DNA from 4 places in the Pantoea sp. y20 genome. Region 3 is predicted to be linked to each of the others. Evidence: predicted binding sites of a transcription regulator. Region 3 holds the regulator's gene; each other region holds the start of a gene.
What was found. Region 3 encodes PurR, which represses purine synthesis genes. Its sites were predicted from a motif close to CANGCAAACGTTTGCNTG; they were not measured.
Positions count from the first base shown of each region.

Region 1: the regulator PurR is predicted to act here: its motif matches at 4,348-4,365, upstream of purH (bifunctional phosphoribosylaminoimidazolecarboxamide formyltransferase/IMP cyclohydrolase).
Region 2: the regulator PurR is predicted to act here: its motif matches at 1,626-1,643, upstream of serA (phosphoglycerate dehydrogenase).
Region 4: the regulator PurR is predicted to act here: its motif matches at 2,136-2,153, upstream of guaD (guanine deaminase).

Region 1 covers NZ_CM142816.1:291,339-296,812, forward strand. Annotated here, with positions in the region: gene ACYAC5_RS01330 (YjaG family protein) at 1-82, shown strand, start outside; gene hupA (nucleoid-associated protein HU-alpha) at 271-543, shown strand; gene ACYAC5_RS01340 (DUF1481 domain-containing protein) at 612-1,277, shown strand; gene purD (phosphoribosylamine--glycine ligase) at 1,322-2,602, opposite strand; gene purH (bifunctional phosphoribosylaminoimidazolecarboxamide formyltransferase/IMP cyclohydrolase) at 2,621-4,210, opposite strand; rRNA gene ACYAC5_RS01355 (16S ribosomal RNA) at 4,841-5,474, shown strand, end outside.
Region 2 covers NZ_CM142816.1:3,368,621-3,374,094, forward strand. Annotated here, with positions in the region: gene ACYAC5_RS15675 (5-formyltetrahydrofolate cyclo-ligase) at 1-269, shown strand, start outside; gene serA (phosphoglycerate dehydrogenase) at 308-1,546, opposite strand; gene rpiA (ribose-5-phosphate isomerase RpiA) at 1,826-2,485, opposite strand; gene ACYAC5_RS15690 (LysR family transcriptional regulator ArgP) at 2,667-3,572, shown strand; gene ACYAC5_RS15695 (oxidative stress defense protein) at 3,612-4,340, opposite strand; gene ACYAC5_RS15700 (MFS transporter) at 4,558-5,474, shown strand, end outside.
Region 3 covers NZ_CM142816.1:1,885,143-1,890,616, reverse strand. Annotated here, with positions in the region: gene rnt (ribonuclease T) at 60-728, shown strand; gene ACYAC5_RS08910 (Grx4 family monothiol glutaredoxin) at 764-1,099, opposite strand; gene ACYAC5_RS08905 (C40 family peptidase) at 1,464-2,255, shown strand; gene cydH (cytochrome bd-I oxidase subunit CydH) at 2,312-2,401, opposite strand; gene purR (HTH-type transcriptional repressor PurR) at 2,676-3,701, shown strand; gene punR (DNA-binding transcriptional activator PunR) at 3,698-4,609, opposite strand; gene punC (purine nucleoside transporter PunC) at 4,720-5,474, shown strand, end outside.
Region 4 covers NZ_CM142816.1:2,121,821-2,127,294, reverse strand. Annotated here, with positions in the region: gene ACYAC5_RS10000 (DUF1161 domain-containing protein) at 1-201, opposite strand, end outside; gene ACYAC5_RS09995 (DUF1283 family protein) at 254-589, opposite strand; gene ACYAC5_RS09990 (YnfA family protein) at 720-1,049, shown strand; gene ydfG (bifunctional NADP-dependent 3-hydroxy acid dehydrogenase/3-hydroxypropionate dehydrogenase YdfG) at 1,177-1,923, opposite strand; gene guaD (guanine deaminase) at 2,308-3,636, shown strand; gene xdhA (xanthine dehydrogenase small subunit) at 3,633-5,075, shown strand; gene xdhB (xanthine dehydrogenase molybdopterin binding subunit) at 5,065-5,474, shown strand, end outside.

The DNA of each region.
Region 1 (5,474 bases), 1.6 Mb from region 3:
AGACCTGGAATTGATTAAAGGCCTGCGTGCAGACCTGCGCGAAGCGGGAATCAGTAACATCGGTATACTTTTTCAGCAATAAGGCAAGAAAACGTGACTTCAGGCCCGAATTACCGCGCCTGGAGGCTTCACATCAGCCCCCAGTCTGGTCTACATTTGGGGGGCTGAAAATTGTGGCTATCGGTGCGTGCCGGCTGAACAAGGTCTGAGAATGGCTTTTCCCTCGCACTCGTTGCTTAGCAAGCGATAAATACACTTTAAGGATAACTTATGAACAAGACTCAACTGATTGATGTGATCGCAGAGAAAGCTGACCTGTCTAAAACCCAGGCTAAGACTGCGCTGGAATCTACCCTGGCTGCGATCACTGAGTCTCTGAAAGAAGGTGATGCTGTACAACTGGTTGGTTTTGGTACTTTTAAAGTGAACCACCGCGCTGAGCGTACCGGTCGCAACCCGCAGACTGGCAAAGAGATCAAAATCGCAGCAGCTAACGTGCCAGCGTTCGTTTCAGGCAAAGCTCTGAAAGACGCTGTTAAGTAAGTTTCCGCATTGCGGTTTAGCTTTAAAAGAGGGGGCGTTAGCGCCCCTTTTTGTTGCCGGGACCTGCCATGCTGAATTCAATTCCTCAGCGCGTTTGCGCCCTGTTATTTGGTGCGCTGCTGACGGGCTGTAGCTCCACTCCTGAACTTCCTGCCTTCACGGCGAGCGGCTATTTGGCCGACCGCGGCACTGTGCGCATCTGGCGCAAGAATAGCGACCATCAAGTTGTTCACCTGCGTACGGTCTTCACGCCGTTTAATGGCGATGCGATGGAAACCACTGACTACAACTGGCAGCAGCAGAAGCTGATTAGCGTCGAACGGCGCGTCGCGGGTGCTCAGCCGGATGATGTCACCTTACGCTTTGATCATCTGGGCAATCTCAATTTCATGCAGCGCCAGCTGGCGGGACGACGTGAAGCAGTCAGCGCTGATAGCGTTGAGCTGTATCGCTTCGATGCGCAGCGCATGCTGGATCAGAGCAATGCGTTGCTGGAAGGCCGCGTATTACTGCGTCAGGGCCATTGGCTGGGTGGCAATCAGGTGCGTGAGTGCGATGACAAGCTGGTGAATGCGGCCTTTGATCGCGACACGCTGTATACGCTAGGTCGCCAGCAGCAGAGCCAGGCTGCGCCATTGATGGTGTCGTGGCTGGAAGCGCCGGAGGGTGTGCAACTGCTGCGTGCTACGCCGGATGACGAATGCAGCTGGCAGCCAAAAGAGAGTGATTTCTGACAGGCGGATAAGAGAAGGGGCACTTGCTGTGCCCCTTTGCATACTTATTTGCGGTTAATCGCGCGGTAGCCGATATCGCGGCGGCAGAAGCTGCCATCCCAAGAGATATGCTGCGCCAGCGCATATGCGTTTTTCTGCGCAGCGGCAACATTGTCGCCCAGTGCGGTGACGCACAGTACGCGACCACCGTTGGTGACCACCAGATCGTCCTTCATGGTGGTGCCAGCGTGGAACACTTTGCCGTCCGGCACTTCTTCCAGCGGCAGACCGTGAATCTGATCGCCCGTGTTGTAATCGCCCGGATAACCACCCGCCGCTAACACCACGCCGAGAGAGGGACGCGGATCCCACTGCGAGGTTTGCTGATCCAGTTTACCGTCGGTAGCCGCCAGACACAGCGCCACCAAATCCGACTGCAAACGCAGCATGATCGGCTGAGTTTCCGGATCGCCGAAGCGGCAGTTGAATTCGATCACTTTAGGCTGACCGGCTTTATCGATCATCAACCCAGCGTACAGGAAGCCGGTATAGATGTTGCCTTCTGCTTTCATACCGTTGACGGTTGGCCAGATGATCTGATCCATCACGCGCTGGTGGATCTCATCGGTTACCACGGGCGCCGGAGAATACGCGCCCATGCCGCCGGTATTTGGACCGGTATCGCCATCGCCGACACGTTTGTGATCCTGGCTGGTGGCCATCGGCAGCACGTTGTTGCCGTCGACCATCACGATGAAGCTGGCCTCTTCGCCATCAAGGAACTCTTCAATCACGATGCGGTGACCAGCATCGCCGAACGCATTGCCAGCCAGCATGTCCTGCACAGCGGCTTCCGCTTCCGCCAGTTCCATCGCCACGATCACGCCTTTACCGGCAGCCAGACCGTCAGCTTTGATCACGATCGGTGCGCCTTTCTCACGCAGATACGCCAGCGCAGGCTCCACTTCGGTAAAGTTCTGATATTCAGCGGTTGGAATCTGCTGACGTGCCAGGAAATCTTTGGTGAACGCCTTTGAGCCTTCCAGCTGGGCAGCGGCTTGCGTTGGGCCAAAGATCTTCAGGCCTGCAGCACGGAACGCATCAACTACGCCAATCACCAGCGGTGCTTCCGGACCAACGATGGTCAGATCGATCTTTTCCTGCTGAGCAAAGGCCAGCAGCGCGGGAACGTCGGTGGCGCTGATTGCCACGTTTTGCAGAGCCGGCTCGAGCGCGGTGCCCGCATTGCCAGGCGCGACAAATACTGTTTCCGCCAGTGGCGATTGTGCCGCTTTCCATGCCAGCGCGTGTTCACGTCCGCCATTACCAATCACTAAAATTTTCATCTGTACTGCTCCCAACAATTAATGGCGGAAATGACGCATGTCGGTAAAGATCATCGCGATGCCGTGCTCATCAGCGGCGGCGATCACCTCATCATCACGGATTGAACCGCCTGGCTGAATCACGCAACTGATACCGACAGCCGCAGCGGCGTCGATACCGTCGCGGAACGGGAAGAAGGCATCAGACGCCATCGCGGAGCCTTTCACTTCCAGACCTTCGTCACCGGCTTTGATACCGGCAATTTTGGCCGAGTAAACGCGGCTCATCTGGCCGGCGCCAATGCCAATGGTCATGTTGTCACGTGCGTAGACGATGGCGTTGGATTTAACGAACTTCGCCACTTTCCAGCAGAACAGCGCATCACGCAGTTCCTGCTCAGTTGGCTGACGTTTGCTGACAACGCGCAGCTGGCTGGCATCGACCATGCCCAAATCGCGATCCTGAACCAGTACGCCGCCGTTAACTCGTTTGAAATCCAGCGCCGCAACGCGACCTTGCCACTGACCACACACCAGAACGCGCACGTTCTGCTTGGCCGCGGTAATTTTCAGTGCCGCTTCGCTGGCGGATGGCGCGATGATCACTTCAACAAACTGACGGCTGATGATCGCCTGCGCGGTGGCTTCGTCCAGCTCGCGGTTAAAGGCGATGATGCCACCGAAAGCGGAAGTCGGATCGGTTTTGTAGGCACGCTCATAAGCGTCAAGAATCGAACCGCCAACTGCCACGCCGCATGGGTTAGCGTGTTTGACGATCACACAAGCGGCTTCGTCGAACTCTTTCACGCATTCAAGTGCGGCATCGGTATCGGCGATATTGTTGTATGAGAGCGCTTTGCCCTGAACCTGCTGCGCAGTGGCCACAGAAGCTTCAGCAACATTCTCTTCTATATAGAAGGCAGCATCCTGATGGCTGTTCTCGCCGTAACGCATATCCTGCTTCTTAATGAAGTTGAGGTTCAGCGTACGCGGGAAGCGGCCAGCCGGTTCTTTGCTGTCGCTGTGATAAGCCGGCACCAGGCTACCGAAGTAGTTGGCGATCATGCTGTCGTAGGCGGCAGTGTGTTCGAAAGCTTTGATAGCCAGATCGAAACGCGTTTCCAGCGTGAGCGAGTTTTCGTTGGCATCCAGCTCGGCAATGATCGCTTCGTAATCGCTGCTCTTCACCACGATCGCCACGTCTTTGTGGTTCTTCGCCGCTGAGCGAACCATGGTTGGGCCACCGATATCGATGTTCTCAACCGCGTCAGCTAATGAGCAATCAGGTTTGGCAACGGTTTGTGCGAAGGGATAGAGGTTGACGACCACCATGTCGATTGGGTTGATGGCGTGTTCAGCCATGATCGCATCATCCTGACCACGACGACCCAAAATGCCGCCATGCACTTTCGGGTGCAGCGTTTTGACGCGTCCATCCATCATTTCCGGGAAACCGGTGTAGTCAGAAACTTCGGTGACGGGCAAGCCCGCATCTGCCAGCAGACGTGCGGTACCGCCTGTGGAGAGCAGCTCAACACCACGACTGGAGAGTGCCTGAGCAAATTCGAGGATACCGGCTTTGTCAGAGACACTGAGTAGAGCGCGGCGTACAGGACGACGTTGTTGCATGGTGGTTTTATCCCTTGGCTTTGTTTCGCGTAAAAAAGAGCGTTACATCAAGCTTAGTGTCTCTCTTCTATATAGAAGGAAACGCTTGCCTCATGTAACGCCCCAAAAGGGGCATCCTTGACGTCGCCGGGCATTGTAGCGAAAACGTTTGCGTGATGCTCGCCTAAATTCATTTGTGCGGCAGAGTGTGGATAACACTGTGTGTAACTGCGTATAAGGCGGGGTTTTGCTGTGGAATGCAGCGAACGGTTGTTTTTATTGAATTTAGCGGTTGCGTGCTGAGAACAACTCCCTATAATGCGCATCCATCAACACGGCACAACGGTTTACGAAGTGCGGTGTTGGTGAGGAAGATTCGATAAGAACTTCCGCCGGATGAAAACGCTGAAAAAAGTGTTTGACTCCGAAGGAGAGTAGCGTAGTATACGCCACCTCGCGACAGACGGTTCAGCCGCTGTTCGCAATGCTCTTTAACAATTTATCAGACAATCTGTGTGGGCACTCGCAGGATTGATATCCGCGTCTCCGGACGCAAAAAAATATCAAAGCCTCACGAGTGAACACATAATGAAATTCATTATGACGTTTTACAGATGAGCACCGCTGAACTGGTTTCAGCAAATCAAACTTAAATTGAAGAGTTTGATCATGGCTCAGATTGAACGCTGGCGGCAGGCCTAACACATGCAAGTCGAACGGTAGCACAGAGAGCTTGCTCTCGGGTGACGAGTGGCGGACGGGTGAGTAATGTCTGGGAAACTGCCCGATGGAGGGGGATAACTACTGGAAACGGTAGCTAATACCGCATAACGTCGCAAGACCAAAGTGGGGGACCTTCGGGCCTCACACCATCGGATGTGCCCAGATGGGATTAGCTAGTAGGTGGGGTAATGGCTCACCTAGGCGACGATCCCTAGCTGGTCTGAGAGGATGACCAGCCACACTGGAACTGAGACACGGTCCAGACTCCTACGGGAGGCAGCAGTGGGGAATATTGCACAATGGGCGCAAGCCTGATGCAGCCATGCCGCGTGTATGAAGAAGGCCTTCGGGTTGTAAAGTACTTTCAGCGGGGAGGAAGGCGGTGAAGTTAATAGCTTCACCGATTGACGTTACCCGCAGAAGAAGCACCGGCTAACTCCGTGCCAGCAGCCGCGGTAATACGGAGGGTGCAAGCGTTAATCGGAATTACTGGGCGTAAAGCGCACGCAGGCGGTCTGTCAAGTCGGATGTGAAATCCCCGGGCTTAACCTGGGAACTGCAT
Region 2 (5,474 bases), 1.5 Mb from region 3:
AACCGCCGCTGGATATCACGCAACTGGCCACGCTGGATCAGCTGGATGTGATGCTGGTGCCGCTGGTAGCGTTTGACTATGCTGGCCAACGTTTGGGAATGGGTGGCGGATTCTACGATCGCACGCTGCAAAACTGGCAGCAGCATGGTTTTCTTCCGGTGGGCATCGCACATGATTGTCAGCGCGTAGAAGCATTGCCGGTTGCCGCCTGGGATGTGCCGCTCCCCGCGATACTGACGCCATCGAAACTGTGGCAGTGGGAAGCGTGAGCAGGAAAAACAAAGGGCGCCAATGGCGCCCTGTTTAATCAGTACAGCAGACGGGCTCGGATGGTGCCCGGAATCGCCTTCATCGCCTGCAGCGCTTTATCCGCTGCATCCTGCTCAGCATCAATATCGATCACCACGTAGCCCATAATTGGCGTGGTTTGCAGATACTGCGCGGCGATGTTGATGCCCTGCTCGGCAAAAATCTGGTTGATAGCGGTCAGCACACCCGGACGGTTTTCATGGATGTGCAGCAGACGGCTAGCACTTGCCGCATGCATCGGCAGTGAGACTTCCGGGAAGTTAACCGCAGACAGCGTAGAACCGTTGTCGGAGTATTTCGCCAGCTTGCCAGCCACTTCGATACCGATGTTTTCCTGCGCTTCCTGCGTTGAACCACCAATGTGCGGCGTCAGGATCACGTTATCGAACTCGCACAGCGGTGAGTTAAACGGGTCGCTGTTAGTCGCAGGCTCGACCGGGAAGACGTCGATAGCGGCACCAGACAGATGTTTATTCGCCAGGGCATCACACAGCGCCGGAATATCGATCACGGTACCGCGCGCGGCGTTGATCAGCAGCGCACCCGGCTTCATCAGCGCCAGCTCTTCCGCGCCAATCATGTTCTGAGTGGATTGCGTTTCAGGAACGTGCAGGCTGACCACGTCGCTCATGTTGAGCAGATCGGAGAGATGACGCACCTGAGTGGCGTTACCCAGCGGCAGCTTGCTTTCGATATCGTAGAAGAACACGTGCATACCGAGGCTTTCTGCCAGTACACCCAGCTGCATGCCGATGTGGCCGTAACCGATGATGCCCAGTTTCTTGCCGCGAGCTTCAAACGAACCGTTGGCGACTTTATTCCAGATGCCACGGTGCGCTTTGGCGTTGGCTTCCGGAATGCCACGCAGCATCAGCAGCATTTCGCCAATCACCAGCTCTGCAACAGAACGGGTGTTGGAGAACGGCGCGTTGAACACCGGCACACCGCGTTTCGCCGCTGCAGCGAGATCAACCTGGTTAGTACCGATACAGAAGCAGCCGACTGCTACCAGCTTTTCTGCGGCAGCAAAGATCTCTTCAGTCAGTTGGGTACGGGAACGGATACCAATGAAGTGCGCATCGCGGATGGAGGATTTCAGCGACTCCGCATCCAGCGCGCCTTTGTGAAACTCGATGTTGGTGTAGCCTGCTGCACGCAGGTTTTCCAGCGCACTCTGGTGAACGCCTTCCACCAGCAGGAACTTAATCTTGTCTTTTTCCAGTGATACCTTTGCCATTTCCCGACCCTATTCAGAATTCAATGAGGACTACCATAAGGTAGCCTTCTGTCAAAATATCAAAAATTTCGTGCGCAGCAATACAAACGATTGCCTGGGAGCCAGCACGCGCCCACGCGGAGACAGCACAATGCCGTACAAAATCGTGACATCCTTAATGGACGAAGTACGAACTTACTGCTGATGAATCTTTTGTGACATAAGTCACCAAATTTCAGTCTGGTGAGAAAAGATATTTTGCGGATGGAAATAACCGGCGCATCACGCGCGCCGGACAGATCATTTTACGATGGTTTTCACGCCTTCTGCGGTACCAATCAGTGCGACATCCGCACCACGTCCCGCAAACAGGCCAACGGTCACTACGCCCGGCAGCGCATTAATGGTTTTTTCCAGCTCGATGGGATCGAGAATACGCAGATTATGCACGTCGAGAATAATGTTGCCGTTGTCGGTAATGACGTTCTGGCGATACTCCGGCAAGCCGCCGAGTTTGACCAGTTCACGCGCCACATACGAACGCGCCATCGGAATCACTTCAACCGGCAGCGGGAAACGGCCCAGCACATCAACTTCTTTCGATGCATCGGCAATGCAGACAAATTTCTTCGCCACCGCCGCAACGATTTTCTCACGCGTCAGCGCTGCGCCACCGCCTTTGATCATCTGCATCTGCGGATTGATCTCATCGGCGCCATCAACATACACCGACAGTTCATCAATTTCGTTGAGATCGAAGATGTGAATACCCAGCGCTTTCAGTTTCTCGGTTGAGGCTTCCGAGCTGGAAACCGCACCTTCAATCTGATTCTTCATGGTGCCGAGTGCATCAATAAAATGCGCCGCCGTTGAACCCGTGCCTACGCCGACAATGGAGCCGGGCTCTACGTACTGCAGAGCTGCCCAACCTACCGCTTTTTTCAGTTCATCCTGGGTCATGGTATGTTTAAAACCTGTGCGACATCGAAGTGCGCGTAGTATAAAACAAGGCGCTGTAAAAAAGCGCGACTGTTAGACAGCCGATTTAACGCTTTGGAAGCCAGCCCGCAAAAATGCGCCGCAGCACAATTTGACAGTTTTATGGCATAGTAATGTCCACCCTGAACGAGAGAGAACAACAATGAAACGCCCGGATTATCGAACGCTTCAGGCGCTGGATGCTGTGATTCGCGAGCGCGGCTTTGAGCGTGCGGCACAAAAACTCTGCATTACCCAATCGGCGGTTTCGCAGCGTATTAAACAGCTGGAAAATTTATTTGGTCAGCCGCTGCTGGTGCGCACCGTGCCGCCGCGTCCGACCGAGCAGGGACAAAAGTTACTGGCGTTGTTGCATCAGGTTGAACTGCTGGAAGAGGAGTGGCTAGGTGATGATAACGGTGGAACCACGCCGCTGTTGCTGTCGCTGGCGGTCAACGCCGACAGCCTGGCCACCTGGCTGCTGCCCGCGCTGAAAGACGTGCTGGCCGATTCGCCAGTGCGCCTGAATTTGCAGGTAGAAGATGAAACCCGCACGCAGGAACGTCTACGTCGCGGTGAAGTGGTCGGCGCGGTGAGTATTCAGCCGCAGCCGCTGCCAAGCTGTCTGGTGGATCAACTGGGTGCGCTCGATTATCTCTTCTGCGCCTCACCTGATTTTGCTGCTCGCTATTTCCCGAACGGCGTAACACGCTCTGCGCTGCTGAAAGCGCCGGCGGTGGCATTTGATCATCTGGACGATATGCATCAGGCGTTTTTACAGCAGAACTTTGACCTGTCGCCGGGCAGCGTGCCTTGCCACATCGTTAACTCGTCAGAAGCCTTTGTGCAGCTGGCGCGTCAGGGTTCGGTGTGCTGTATGATTCCGCATCTGCAGATTGAGCGCGAGTTAGCGCAAGGTGAACTGGTGGATTTGACGCCAGGCCTGTATCAGCGTCGTATGCTGTACTGGCACCGGTTTGCGCCGGAAAGTCGTTTGATGCGCAGCGTGACCGACGCGCTGATTGCGCACGGACATCGCGTGCTGCGTCAGGATGTGTTGCCAGCGTAAAGATTCAGGTCGCCCTTCATGGCGACCTGATATCAAACCTTACGGCGTGTTTGGTTTGATTTCAAAGACGACATCCACCTGATCGTCAAAGTGAATGCTCTGCTGCTCGTAAGTTTGCTGCGCGGTGGTATCAGCTTGTACTGCGGCGGCCTTATACATGCGCGCCATCGGCATCGGTTGATAGTTCGCCACGTGATAGCGGATGCTGTAAACCGAACCTAATTTAGCGTTAAACCCTTCTGCCAGCGCGTTAGCCTGCTGCGTAGCATTCGCGATGGCCACTTTACGCGCCTTCTCTTTATAGCTGTCCGGATTCGCCACACCTAACTCGACCGAACGAATTTCATTCAGGCCAGATTTTAACGCGCCATCCAACAGCTCGTTGAGTTTGTCCAGCTGGCGCAGTGTTACCTGTACCTGACGCTCGGCACGATAGCCTTTCAGTACCGACTTACCTTCTTTGGTGTAATCGTACTCTGGCTGCGTGCTGAGGTTTGCCGCATCAATATCTTTTTTCTCGATACCGTTCTTTTGCAGGAAATCGAAATATTGCGCCACGCGGTCATCAGCTTGTTTCTTAGCTTCTGCCGCGTCTTTCGACGAAACATTCACCACAATCGCGAGCGTCGCGAGATCTGGCGTGGCATCAACGCTTGCCTGTCCAGAAGTCACCACATGCGGTCCATTCGGCAATTCGCCTGCCTGAACTAAACCGGACAGTGCGCCCGTGCTCATTACGGCGGCCAGCGCCAGTGCTTTCAGTTTCACGAAAGTCCTCCTTGAGGGATTCAATTTGCAGGTCGCCATTATGGCTAAACCCAAAACACATTAACATGTGTGCTTATCTGATTAGTAAACGGCTCAAAAGTTCGAGCAATCTCCTTTTTAACGTAGCCGCGATCGCAAATTTAGCTGTACGGATTCGCCAATAAAACACTTATTCGTTTCTATTAAAGAAACACCTCTGAGTTCGGGAGAGTTGCCAATGACAGAACAGCCACTTAGCCAAACCGTTGCCAGCGCTCGCGCGGGACGCACGCGCTTTCTGATGCTCGGTCTGGTGTTTATTAACATCATTATCAACTATATGGATCGCACTAACCTGTCGGTTGCCGCTACGGCAATGGCTGGCGAATTGCGCTTCTCGCCCATGGAGATGGGATTGATCTTTTCCGCCTTTGGCTGGATCTACGCTGCGCTACAGATTCCCGGCGGCTTCCTCATCGATCGCCTTGGCGCGCGCGTCGTTTATGGCGTCGGTTTATTTGCCTGGTCGCTGATCACCGCGCTGCACGCGCTTGCCAACAGCTTTGGCGCGCTATTTGGTCTGCGGCTCGGCGTCGGTGCTTTTGAAGCGCCGGTGATGCCCTCCAACAACCGGGTGATCTCCAGCTGGTTTCCGGAGCAAGAGCGCGCCAGTGCCATCGGCATTTACTCCTCAGCGCAGTTTGTCGGCCTGGCGTGTATGACGCCGCTGCTGTTTCATCTGCAGGATGCTTTTGGCTGGCGCGGACTGTTTTTGATCACCGGACTTGCGGGGATGATTTGGGCGCTGGTGTGGTATTGGCTCTACCGCGAGCCGAATCAGCATCAAGGCGTGTCAAAAGCTGAGCTCAGCTATTTGCGTGACAACGGTGCGTTGCTGGAGAGTCGACAAAATTCGCAGCAGCCCGTAGCGCGCTGGGGCGATTTGGCGCAGATGTTCCGCAGTCGTAAATTGGTCGGCATCTACATTGGCCAGTTCACCATTTCCGCCACCTTCTGGTTCTTCCTCACCTGGTTCCCGACGTATCTGGTGGAGTATCGCCACATGGGCTTCATCAAGAGCGGCTATGTTGCTTCGGTGCCCTACTTCGCCGCCTTCTGTGGCGTGCTGCTGGCCGGATTTGCCTCAGATCGCAT
Region 3 (5,474 bases):
CACCCTCCTGCGATTTTTGCCATAATGCGCGCTGCCCTATTTATTGCCATGAGATCCTGATGTCTGAATCGAACGCTTTAAACGCTCTCCACCAACGCTTCCGCGGTTTTTATCCTGTTGTGATCGACGTTGAAACCGCGGGTTTCAATGCACAAACCGATGCACTGCTGGAAATTGCAGCCACCACGCTGAAAATGGATGAAGACGGCTGGTTGCACCGCGATGAAACGCTGCACTTCCATGTGGAACCGTTTGAAGGCGCCATTCTGAATCCTGCGGCGCTGGCGTTTACCGGCATCGATCCCACCAATCCGCTGCGCGGTGCGGTAAGTGAATATGAAGCCCTGCACGCGATTTTTAAAATGGTGCGCAAAGGCACCAAAGATAGCGGCTGCAATCGCGCCATTATCGTGGCGCACAATGCCACTTTCGATCTCAACTTCGTGATGGCGGCCGCCGAGCGCGCCAGCCTGAAGCGCAATCCGTTCCACCCGTTTGCCACTTTTGATACCGCGGCACTGAGCGGTTTAGTGCTGGGGCAAACCGTGTTGGCGAAAGCCTGTAAAGCGGCGGGAATGGAGTTTGATAGCACGCAAGCGCATTCGGCGCTGTATGACACCGAGCAAACCGCGACGCTGTTCTGTGAGTTGGTGAACCGCTGGAAACGCCTGGGCGGCTGGCCGCTGGCTTTTAGTGAAGAATCCGCAGATGAGGCGTCTGCCGGGTAACTAAAGAAAAGGCCGACATGTGTCGGCCTTCTGCATTATTCCGCTTCTTTATACTTCTCAGCGGTCTCTTTCAGCAGTGGCTGAAGTTCACCGCGCTGGAACATCTCAACGATGATGTCGCAGCCGCCGACCAGTTCACCGTCGACCCACAGCTGCGGGAAGGTTGGCCAGTTAGCGTATTTCGGCATTTCAGCGCGAATATCCGGGTTCTGCAGAATATCCACGTAAGCGAAACGCTCGCCACACGCAGAAAGCGCCTGCACGGCTTGCGCCGAAAAACCACAGCTTGGCAGCTTTGGCGAACCTTTCATGTACAGCAGAATCGGGTTTTCTGCGATCTGACGCTGAATTTTTTCAACAGTACTCATTATTGCCTTCCTTAATCTTCTACTTCGTGTTTGTTTATTGTAGCGATTTCGCTCCCGGACTGAAAACGGGATTTTGCGTTTGCACTGGCTAATCGCCATGTTTGTTAAGTTAACGCATGACAAATAACATTTTCATATCATTAATTGGCATTAATAAATTAATAATTAGCAATAATTTCGCTGTGTTAACCAGCTGAAATCGCTCATTTTTGCTACAGAATCAATCTGGTAACATATTAATAGAAAAAGGCCTTACCTTTTGTAAAAAAAGTGGATTAGAATTGCCTCGGCGCTGGTCACTTGATCAGATTTCTCTCACTTTAATGCAGTCTGCTATGATTCAGCCTGCTTAACCTGTAATCGGATTATGCGTCTACTAATTACGCTTTTCATACTGGCTTTTGCCCAACTGTTCTTTAATGTGGCCGCTGCATCTCCGCATGCGCCCGTTAACGCCAGTTCGCTTAAAGCAGAGAAAAAGAGCGCACGTGAAGACGAGCGCCGCAAACGACGTCCGGTAAAAACCACCACCAAAAAATCGCGTCTGACCGCTGTTCAAAAATTCAAGCTCAAAAAACAGAGCAAAACAGACATCGCGCTGCACAAAACCACCAGCAAAAAATCCCCGCTGAAACTCTCTGCTAAGAAATACGGTCATCAACGTTTAGCGAAGAAAACGCCCGAGATCGCCGTCGATGATGAAGCGTTAGCGCTGACCGGCATCAAAATGAGTAAAGCGCACCGTCAGCGTTATCAAAAAGCGCGTGAAACGGCGATGACCAAATTAATGGGTCAACTCGGCAAACCTTATCAGTGGGGCGGCGCTTCGCCACACACTGGTTTCGATTGCAGCGGCCTGGTATGGTACGCCTATAAAGATCTGGTGAAATTCAAACTGCCACGCACCGCCAATGAGATGTATCACCTGCGTGATGCGGCACCGATTAAGCGTGAAATGCTGGAGAAAGGCGATCTGGTGTTCTTCCGCATCAACAATCGCGGTACCGCCGACCATGTCGGCGTTTATCTTGGCAATGGCAAATTCATTCAGTCGCCGCGTACCGGCAAAGATATTCAGATTAGCGCATTGGGTGAGGATTACTGGCAGAAACACTATGTGGGCGCGCGTCGTATGATGACGCCAAAAACCATTCGCTAGTTGTTGCGCAACAGAAATAAAAAAGCCGGATGCTGTTGTCAGCTCCGGCTTTTTTGTTAGTGCATGATCGCGGTAAAGCTGAAAGCGATAATCATCAACAGTGCGCCAACAGTGGTCATTAGCGCCAGCTTCAGGTCGGTATTCATCACAACTCCTTAGTCGCACAATTATTAGGGTTAAGACGATTTTCGCATAGCAATAGGCAAAAATCTCGTGTTATCCGCGCCAGCTTGCTAGAATCGCCGCCTTTCGTTGCGCAACAGATTTTGCGCAGGCTGTAATTACAGCGTGATGAAGTGATTTTGCCTGCTTGAACATGCCGTTTTGCCCGCTTTTTTGGGCTGTAAAAGCATTAGCAGACGCAAACGTTTAACAATATACTTATCAGTAAGTTGCGATAAGCCCAGGAGCACCATTTTCATGGCAACAATTAAAGATGTCGCAAAACGCGCGGGTGTCTCAACCACCACGGTTTCGCATGTCATCAACAAAACGCGTTTCGTTGCGGAAGAGACGCGTAACGCCGTATGGGAAGCGATCAAAGAATTACACTACTCGCCGAGTGCCGTGGCGCGTAGTCTCAAAGTCAATCACACTAAAACCTTGGGTCTGCTGGCGACCTCCAGCGAAGCGCCCTACTTCGCTGAAATTATCGAAGCGGTGGAGAATCGCTGCTTCGAACGCGGCTATACGCTGATTCTCGGCAATGCGCACAACGATCTGCAAAAGCAGCGCGCTTACCTGTCGATGATGGCGCAAAAGCGCGTCGATGGTCTGCTGGTGATGTGTTCGGAATATCCAGACGATTTGCTGCAGATGCTGGAAGAGAACCGCAATATCCCCATGGTGGTGATGGATTGGGGTGCATCACGCGGTGATTTCACCGATACCGTGCAGGACAATGCATTTCAGGGCGGCTATCTCGCCGGGCGTTATCTGATTGAACGTGGCCATCGCGATATCGGTGCCATTCCTGGCCAAATGGAGCGCAACACCGGCGGTGGACGTCATGCTGGCTTCCTGCAGGCAATGAACGAAGCGGGCATTACGGTGCGTCCCGAGTGGGTGGTTCAGGGCGACTTTGAGCCTGAATCGGGCTATCTGGCGATGCAACAGATCTTAAATCAGAAACAGCGTCCAACCGCGGTGTTCTGCGGTGGCGATATCATGGCGATGGGCGCGATTTGCGCTGCTGATGAGATGGGTTTGCGCGTACCGCAGGATATCTCGGTGATTGGCTACGATAACGTGCGCAACGCGCGCTATTTCACACCAGCGCTCACCACCGTGCACCAGCCGAAAGCTGAACTAGGCGAAAAAGCGCTGGAGATGCTGCTGGATCGCATCACCAGCAAGCGCGAAGATCCGCAAACTATCGAAGTCCAACCAACGCTGATTGAACGCCGTTCGGTGGCGTACGGTCCGTTCCGCGACTACCGCCGCTAAGCCGACACTTCGCTGAGCCATTCGTGGTTCAGCGTTTCCGCATCCCCGAGATAAGCCAGTAACCACGCCAGCGCCGGTGACGCGCGCTGTTCTGACCAGCTGACGCAGCACGGACTGTCCGGAAACGCCTGCGGTAGCGCCAGCTCGACCAGTTTTTGGCTGTCCAGCAGTGGACGCGCCAAATGGCCAGGCACCATGCCGACGCACAATCCTGCCAGCAAACAATCCATCCCGGTTTCCCACTCTGGCACCACCAACCGCCGCTGATTATCCAGCGTCCATGTCATACGGCGCGGTAACGCACGCGAGGTATCTTCCAGCACCAGCGATGGCCACGCCCGCAAGGTTTCATCATCCAGCTCCTTGCTGTTAACCAGCGGATGATCAGGGCTCACCACACAACGCCAGTTCAGCGCGCCCATATCCTGAAAGGCAAAACGTCCGCCCACCGGAATGGCCTGGGTTGCGCCAATCGCCACATCCACCCGACCATCAGCCAACGCATCCCACACGCCGTTGAACACTTCGTAGCTGATAATCAGCTCCATATCGGGAAAATGGCGATAGAAGTCCTTCACTAACTGTCGCGTGCGCTGCGGTTTTACAATGCAGTCAACCGCGATGCTCAACTCGCCGCGCCAGCCATTTGCCAGTTGCTGACACTGTCGGCGAGTGGCCAGCATTTTTTTGATAACAGATCGGCCTTCCCGCACAAAATGCTCGCCCGCCGCTGTCATCACCACTTCCCGATGCTGGCGCTCAAACAGCGGCACCGCCAGCCAGGTTTCCAGCTGGCGCACAGTATAACTGACGGCAGAGGGCACGCGATGCAGTTCCTGCGCTGCCGCGCTAAAACTGCCGGTGCGCGCTACTGCATCCACCACTTCAAGCGCATATTCTGACCACATAAATTTGCCTTCAAAAATTTTAACAGCACCATGCAAATATTAGCGTTTCACAAAGCGCGCCGCATCCTTTTACACTCCCCGGCGTTCACCCTGCCCAAAAGAGAATCAACATGTTGTCGTCTAAAGCATTTATGCCTTATCTCGCCGTGCTCAGCATGCTCGGCTTTCTTGCCACGGATATGTATTTGCCCGCCTTTGGCGATATGCAGCGTGATTTTGCTAGCGCACCCGGCACCATCAGCGCCAGCCTGAGTCTGTTTCTCGGCGGTTTTGCCTGTGCCCAGGTATTTTGGGGACCGCTATCAGATCGTTATGGACGTAAGCCGATTTTGCTGGCGGGCCTTGCCATCTTCGCCCTCGGTTGTCTGGGAATGCTGTGGGTGACCGATGTCCGCCTGATGCTGGCGCTGCGTTTTATGCAGGCGATTGGCGTGTGTGCGGCTGCCGTAAGCTGGCAGGCGCTGGTGGTGGATCACTACCCAAAAGCGAAAGCCAATAAAGTGTTTGCAACGATTATGCCGCTGGTTGCGCTGTCTCCGGCGCTGGCACCGCTGCTCGGCGCCTGGCTGATCGGCCACTTCCACTGGCGCAGCATCTTTATCACGCTGACGCTGGTTGCCGTAGTGTTGCTGATCGGTACGCTGCAGTTAACCTCACCTAAGCGCGAGAAAGTCGCCTCAGGCAAACAACCCGGCTGGTTGACTTTGCTAGGTACCCGCGTCTACAGCGGTAACGTCTTAATCTATTCGGCATGTTCGGCGAGCTTTTTCGCGTGGCTGACGGGCTCACCTTTCATTCTCGCCGCAGCTGGCCTGACGCCGGGCGATATTGGCCTGAGCTATATTCCGCAGACCATTGCGTTTCT
Region 4 (5,474 bases), 240 kb from region 3:
GTTCTCACAATGACCCACAACCTGGCCGCCGACCTGATCGGCTTGATCATTGGCCACGATATCCAGCGTGAAATCCGATTCGGCGACGCCGTTGTTAATGATTTTTTTGCTGATGTCCGCTTTGACGCTTTCACAAGACGCTTGCGCCAATAGCGGCAGCGACAAGATCGCCATCAGCAGAACTGCATTACGTTTTTTCATCATTCACTCCTTTGGTCAGAAATCCTGTCAAAACTATAGCAGTGATAAACGATTAAGGTGCAATTGGACGTCCGGTGCGGCGGTCGAGGCAGCGCAGCGTATTCGGTTCCCAATAGGCGTTAACGTTATAGCTCTTCTCGCAGGAGTCGCGGGTATCAAAGGCTTTGTCCGCTTTATCAAACTCTTTCTCAACGCGCGTATTGACCTTATTACGCAGGTTTTTGGTATCGTTCCACTGCTCTTTGCTCTGGCGCGCGGCTTCATTACTGGAGGCGCTGCTGCCATCTTCAATAATCAGGCGATCGGTTTTGGCCGCAGCGATGGGCGCAGCCATTAAAAGGCTCGACGTCACCACGGTAGCCAGCAGGGCGGAAAACAGTTTTTTCATCGTCATTTCCTTCAGTTAACACCAGCACAGCCGGGATCGCGGCTGTAACAACCATGGCCGCTAGTATATCATCGCTGCTTCTTTGCTCACCAGCGGTGAGCGCTTTGTTTAGCTTAGCGAGAGATTTTCTATGCTGGTCAAAACCGCCTTGCTGTTTTTTATCACTGCGATAGCGGAAATTGTTGGCTGTTTCCTGTCGTGGCTATGGTTGAAGAAGGGCATGACGGCGTGGCTGCTGGTGCCGGCCGCGGCAAGTCTTACGCTGTTTGTCTGGTTGTTAACGTTGCATCCCGCCGCGAGCGGGCGCGTTTATGCGGCCTATGGCGGCGTATACGTGCTGACGGCGCTAATCTGGCTGCGCGTGGTGGATGGCGTAAAACTGAGTACGTGGGATTGGGTCGGTGCGCTGGTCGCCTTGAGCGGCATGTTGATTATCGTGACCGGTTGGGGCCGCGCGTAATCATCGGCCACACCGGCGTGCGATATCAGGGGGAAACATCCCGATGAGGTCGTCGCGGCGAAAGCCGCCGGAGCGCCTCACAGGATGGTCGCCCCGGATATTTCGATCAAACAGCGTGTAACCGCGATTAACCTTTATGCACCTTCAGTCCCGCGGTGGTTTGCGTCACCGGCATAATCTCCAGCGTATTGATGTTGACGTGCTTCGGCAGCGTCGTCACCCAATACACCGCTTCGGTGACATCTTCCGCCGTCAGCGCGGTGGTGCCTTCATAAACCTGGCCCGCTTTATCGTCATCGCCCTTGAAGCGCACGTTTGAGAACTCGGTGCCGCCCACCAAACCTGGCTCGATATCGGTCACGCGCAGCGCGGTGCCGTGCAGGTCGGTACGCAGATTCAGGCTGAACTGGCGCACGAACGCTTTGGTCGCGCCATACACGTTGCCACCCAAGTAAGGCCAGCTGCCGGCAATCGAACCGATATTCACGATATGACCAACATTGCGCTCAACCATTGCCGGCAGCACCGCACGCGTCATGTACACCAAACCTTTATTGTTGGTGTCGATCATATTTTCCCAGTCTTCGATATTGGCTTTGTGCGCCGGTTCCACACCTAACGCCAGGCCAGCATTATTAACCAGCACATCAATATTGCGCCATTCAGCGGGCAGGGAGGCGATCGCTTCATCGATGGCGGCACGATTACGCACGTCCAGCTGAACGGTGTACAGATTGTCGCCCAGCTCATCTTTCAGCTCTTTTAAACGCTCAGCGCGACGTCCGCTGGCGATCACTTTGTGACCTGTAGCAATGAAGCGGCGGGTGATACTTTGACCAAAACCAGCAGTTGCGCCAGTAACAAAAATAATCATCTCACTGTTCCTTATACGATTTCAGGTTATCAGCCACACCTTAGCATTAACCTCGAACCCATGCTCATGAAAACCCAAAGCAGCGTGTTGCAGGATTTTTCCTGCACATTACGAGTGCAATGGCGCACCACAAAGACGCATCCCAACAGGCGATAATCACGCCATACGCAGTAAAACTCGCCGCAATGTTAAATAGCAACCGTTTGCGATAGCAGGCAACCGGTTGCGCATACGTTTGCTCGCCAAGCTTGACACAAAAACGCATCAAAACAACCTATTATATTGAAAGTAAACAATATTTTTTGTTATTTGCATTGGCATGCGCTTTGCAAACTATCTTTAAGGCAATCACCTGCACTCATAAAAAAGCACCAAGGAACCATTATGCCTTACGCACCCGAAACGCTGCTGCGCGCCAGCTTCTTTGATTTCACCGCACTGGCCGCGCAGCCAGACGACATCGCTGCCAATGCACGCTATCTCGAAGATGGCTTATTAACGCTGCGTGACGGCAAAGTGGTCAGCCTTGAAAGCTGGCAAATCGCGGAAGGGCGCGTTGATCCCACGCGCGTCACCGATCTGCGTGGCAAACTGATCGTGCCCGGCTTTATCGATACCCATATTCATTATCCGCAAACCGAGATGATCGGCGCCTTTGGCGAACAGCTGCTGGAGTGGCTCAACCAATATACCTTCCCGGTGGAGAGCCAATATCACTGTCCCGATCACGCGGCAAAAATGTCGGCGTTCTTCCTGCACCAGCTGCTGTCGAACGGCACCACCACCGCGCTGGTGTTCGGCACCGTGCATAAGCAGTCGGTCGACTCGCTGTTCAGCGCCGCGCAGCAGCTGGATATGCGGCTGATCGCTGGCAAAGTGATGATGGATCGCAACGCGCCTGAATACCTGACCGAAACGCCGGAAGAGAGTTATCAGCATACGCGTGAACTGATTGAGCGCTGGCATCAGCGCGGTCGCCTGAGCTATGCGCTCACCCCGCGCTTTGCACCGACCTCGTCGCCGGAATTGCTGGATAAAGTGCGTCAGCTGCGCGAGGAGTTTCCTGATGTCTGGATGCACACGCACCTAAGTGAAAATCCGCAGGAGATCGCCTGGGTAAAAGCGCTATTCCCGGAGCGCGCAGGCTATCTTGATGTTTATCATCATCACCAACTTACCGGCAAACGCAGCGTGTTCGCGCACTGCCTGCATCTGGAAGATCAAGAGTGGCAATGCCTGCATGACACCGATTCATCAATTGCCTTCTGCCCGACCTCAAACCTGTTCCTCGGCAGCGGCTTATTCAACATCAAACGCTGCTGGCAGCAGGGCGTGCGCATGGGCATTGGCACCGACGTTGGCGCAGGCACCACCTTTAATCTGCTGCAAACGCTGGGCGAAGCCTACAAAGTCGGCCAGCTACAGCAATACAAACTCAGCGCCTGCGAAGCGTTTTATCACGCCACCTTAGGCGGCGCGCACGCGCTCGATCTGGATGACGTTATCGGCAATTTTAACCCCGGCAAAGAGGCCGATTTCGTGGTACTCGATGCGGCTGTGTCGCCGCTGCAGAAGCTGCGCAATGCCAACAGCAAAGACATCTGGGAGCGGCTGTTTGTAATGATGACGCTTGGCGACGACCGCAACATCGCGCAAACCTGGGTGAGCGGCAAGCCGGTTTGGCAGCGCGAAAGTGAGGAGCAAATCGCATGATCCAGTTCTTACTCAACGATCGTTTAATCACCGAACGTGAGCTTGATCCCAATCTCACCGTGCTTAACTACCTGCGCGGCCAGCAGCAGCGTCGCGGCACCAAAGAGGGCTGCGCGTCTGGCGATTGCGGTGCCTGCACCGTCACGCTCGGTAAAGTGGTGGATGGACAGATGCAGTATCAGGCGGTGAATAGCTGTTTAACGCTGGTCAGCAGCCTGCAAGGCAAGCAACTGATTACCGTGGAAGATCTCAAACAGGGCCGCGAACTGCACAGCGTGCAGCAAGCGATGGTGGATTGCCACGGCTCGCAATGCGGCTACTGCACGCCGGGTTTCGTGATGTCGCTGTTTACTCTGCAGAAAAACAGCGCTGGCTGGGATCGTCATCAGGCGGAACAGGCGCTGGCGGGTAATTTATGCCGTTGCACCGGCTATCGTCCGATCATGGATGCGGCGCAGCAGGCGTGTGAACAACCTGATGCGGATGCCTTCCGTGCTAATGCACCCGCGCTAGTGCAGCGTTTACAGGCGCTCAGCAACAATGAAGTACAGATCATCGAAGCCGCGGGCAGCCGCTGCTACCTGCCGAAAACAGTAGCGCAACTCGCCGAGCTCTATCAGCAATATCCTGAAGCCCGTCTGGTGGCTGGCGGTACCGATCTGACACTGCAAATCACTCAGCAATATCAGCGCTTGCCGCTGCTGATCGCGCTGGAGCAGATTGATGAGTTGAAGGTCTGCCACGAAGATGAAACGCATCTTTATCTCGGTGCTGCCGCCTCATTGCAGCATTGCTATCAGTTTTTAGCGCAGCACATTCCGGCGTTTAGCAGCATGCTGGAGCGTTTTGCCTCATTGCAAATTCGTAATCAGGGCACGCTCGGCGGCAACATTAGTAACGCATCGCCGATTGGTGATTGCGCGCCGATGCTGCTGGCTTTAAATGCGCATCTGGTTTTGCAGCAGGGTGAAAAGAGGCGAGAAGTCCCGCTCGATCAATTCTTTACCGCCTATCGCCAAACGGTCTTGCTGCCGGGTGAATTCATTCGCAGCATCACCATCGCTAAAGTGACGGTGTCACCCAACTTTGCGGCGTGGAAAGTGGCTAAACGGCTGGATGATGATATTTCCGCAGTTTTCGCCGCTATCAATCTGCACATCGCGGAAGGGGTAATTGTGGAAGCGCGGCTCGCCTTTGGTGGTATGGCCGCCACGCCGAAACGCGCGCTGGCGGCTGAAGCACAACTGCTGGGCCAGCCGCTGCATCTCAGCGCCATCGAAAAAGCCTGCGCCGCGCTAAGTGTGGATTTCCAGCCACTAAGCGACTTCCGCGCCAGCGCCGATTATCGCCTGCAGGTGGCGCGCAATCTGTTGCGCCGCTACTACGCACAAGCGTCTGGCGAGCTGACCATTACTGAGGTATCGCGCTATGTCTCATAACCGTCCGGAACTGAACGAAACGCTGCTGAAAGCCCAGTTTGCCACCGACATGCAAACGGGCGTCGGGCGCAGCAATAAACATGAAAGTGCCGACAAGCATGTCTCCGGTGAAGCGCTGTATATCGACGACAAGCCGGATCTGCCGGGATTGCTGCATCTCTGTCCGCGTCTGAGCGAGCATGCGCATGCGCGCATCACCAAACTGGATGTGCAGCCATGTTACGCGGTGCCGGGCGTAGTCAGCGTGCTGACGTGGCGCGATGTGCCGGGCCTCAACGATGTCGGTCCGCTCGAACCGGGCGATCCGCTGCTGGCGCAGGACACAATCGAATATTTCGGTCAAATCGTCATTGCCGTCGCCGCTGATTCACCGGAAGCGGCGCGTGCCGGCGCCGCAGC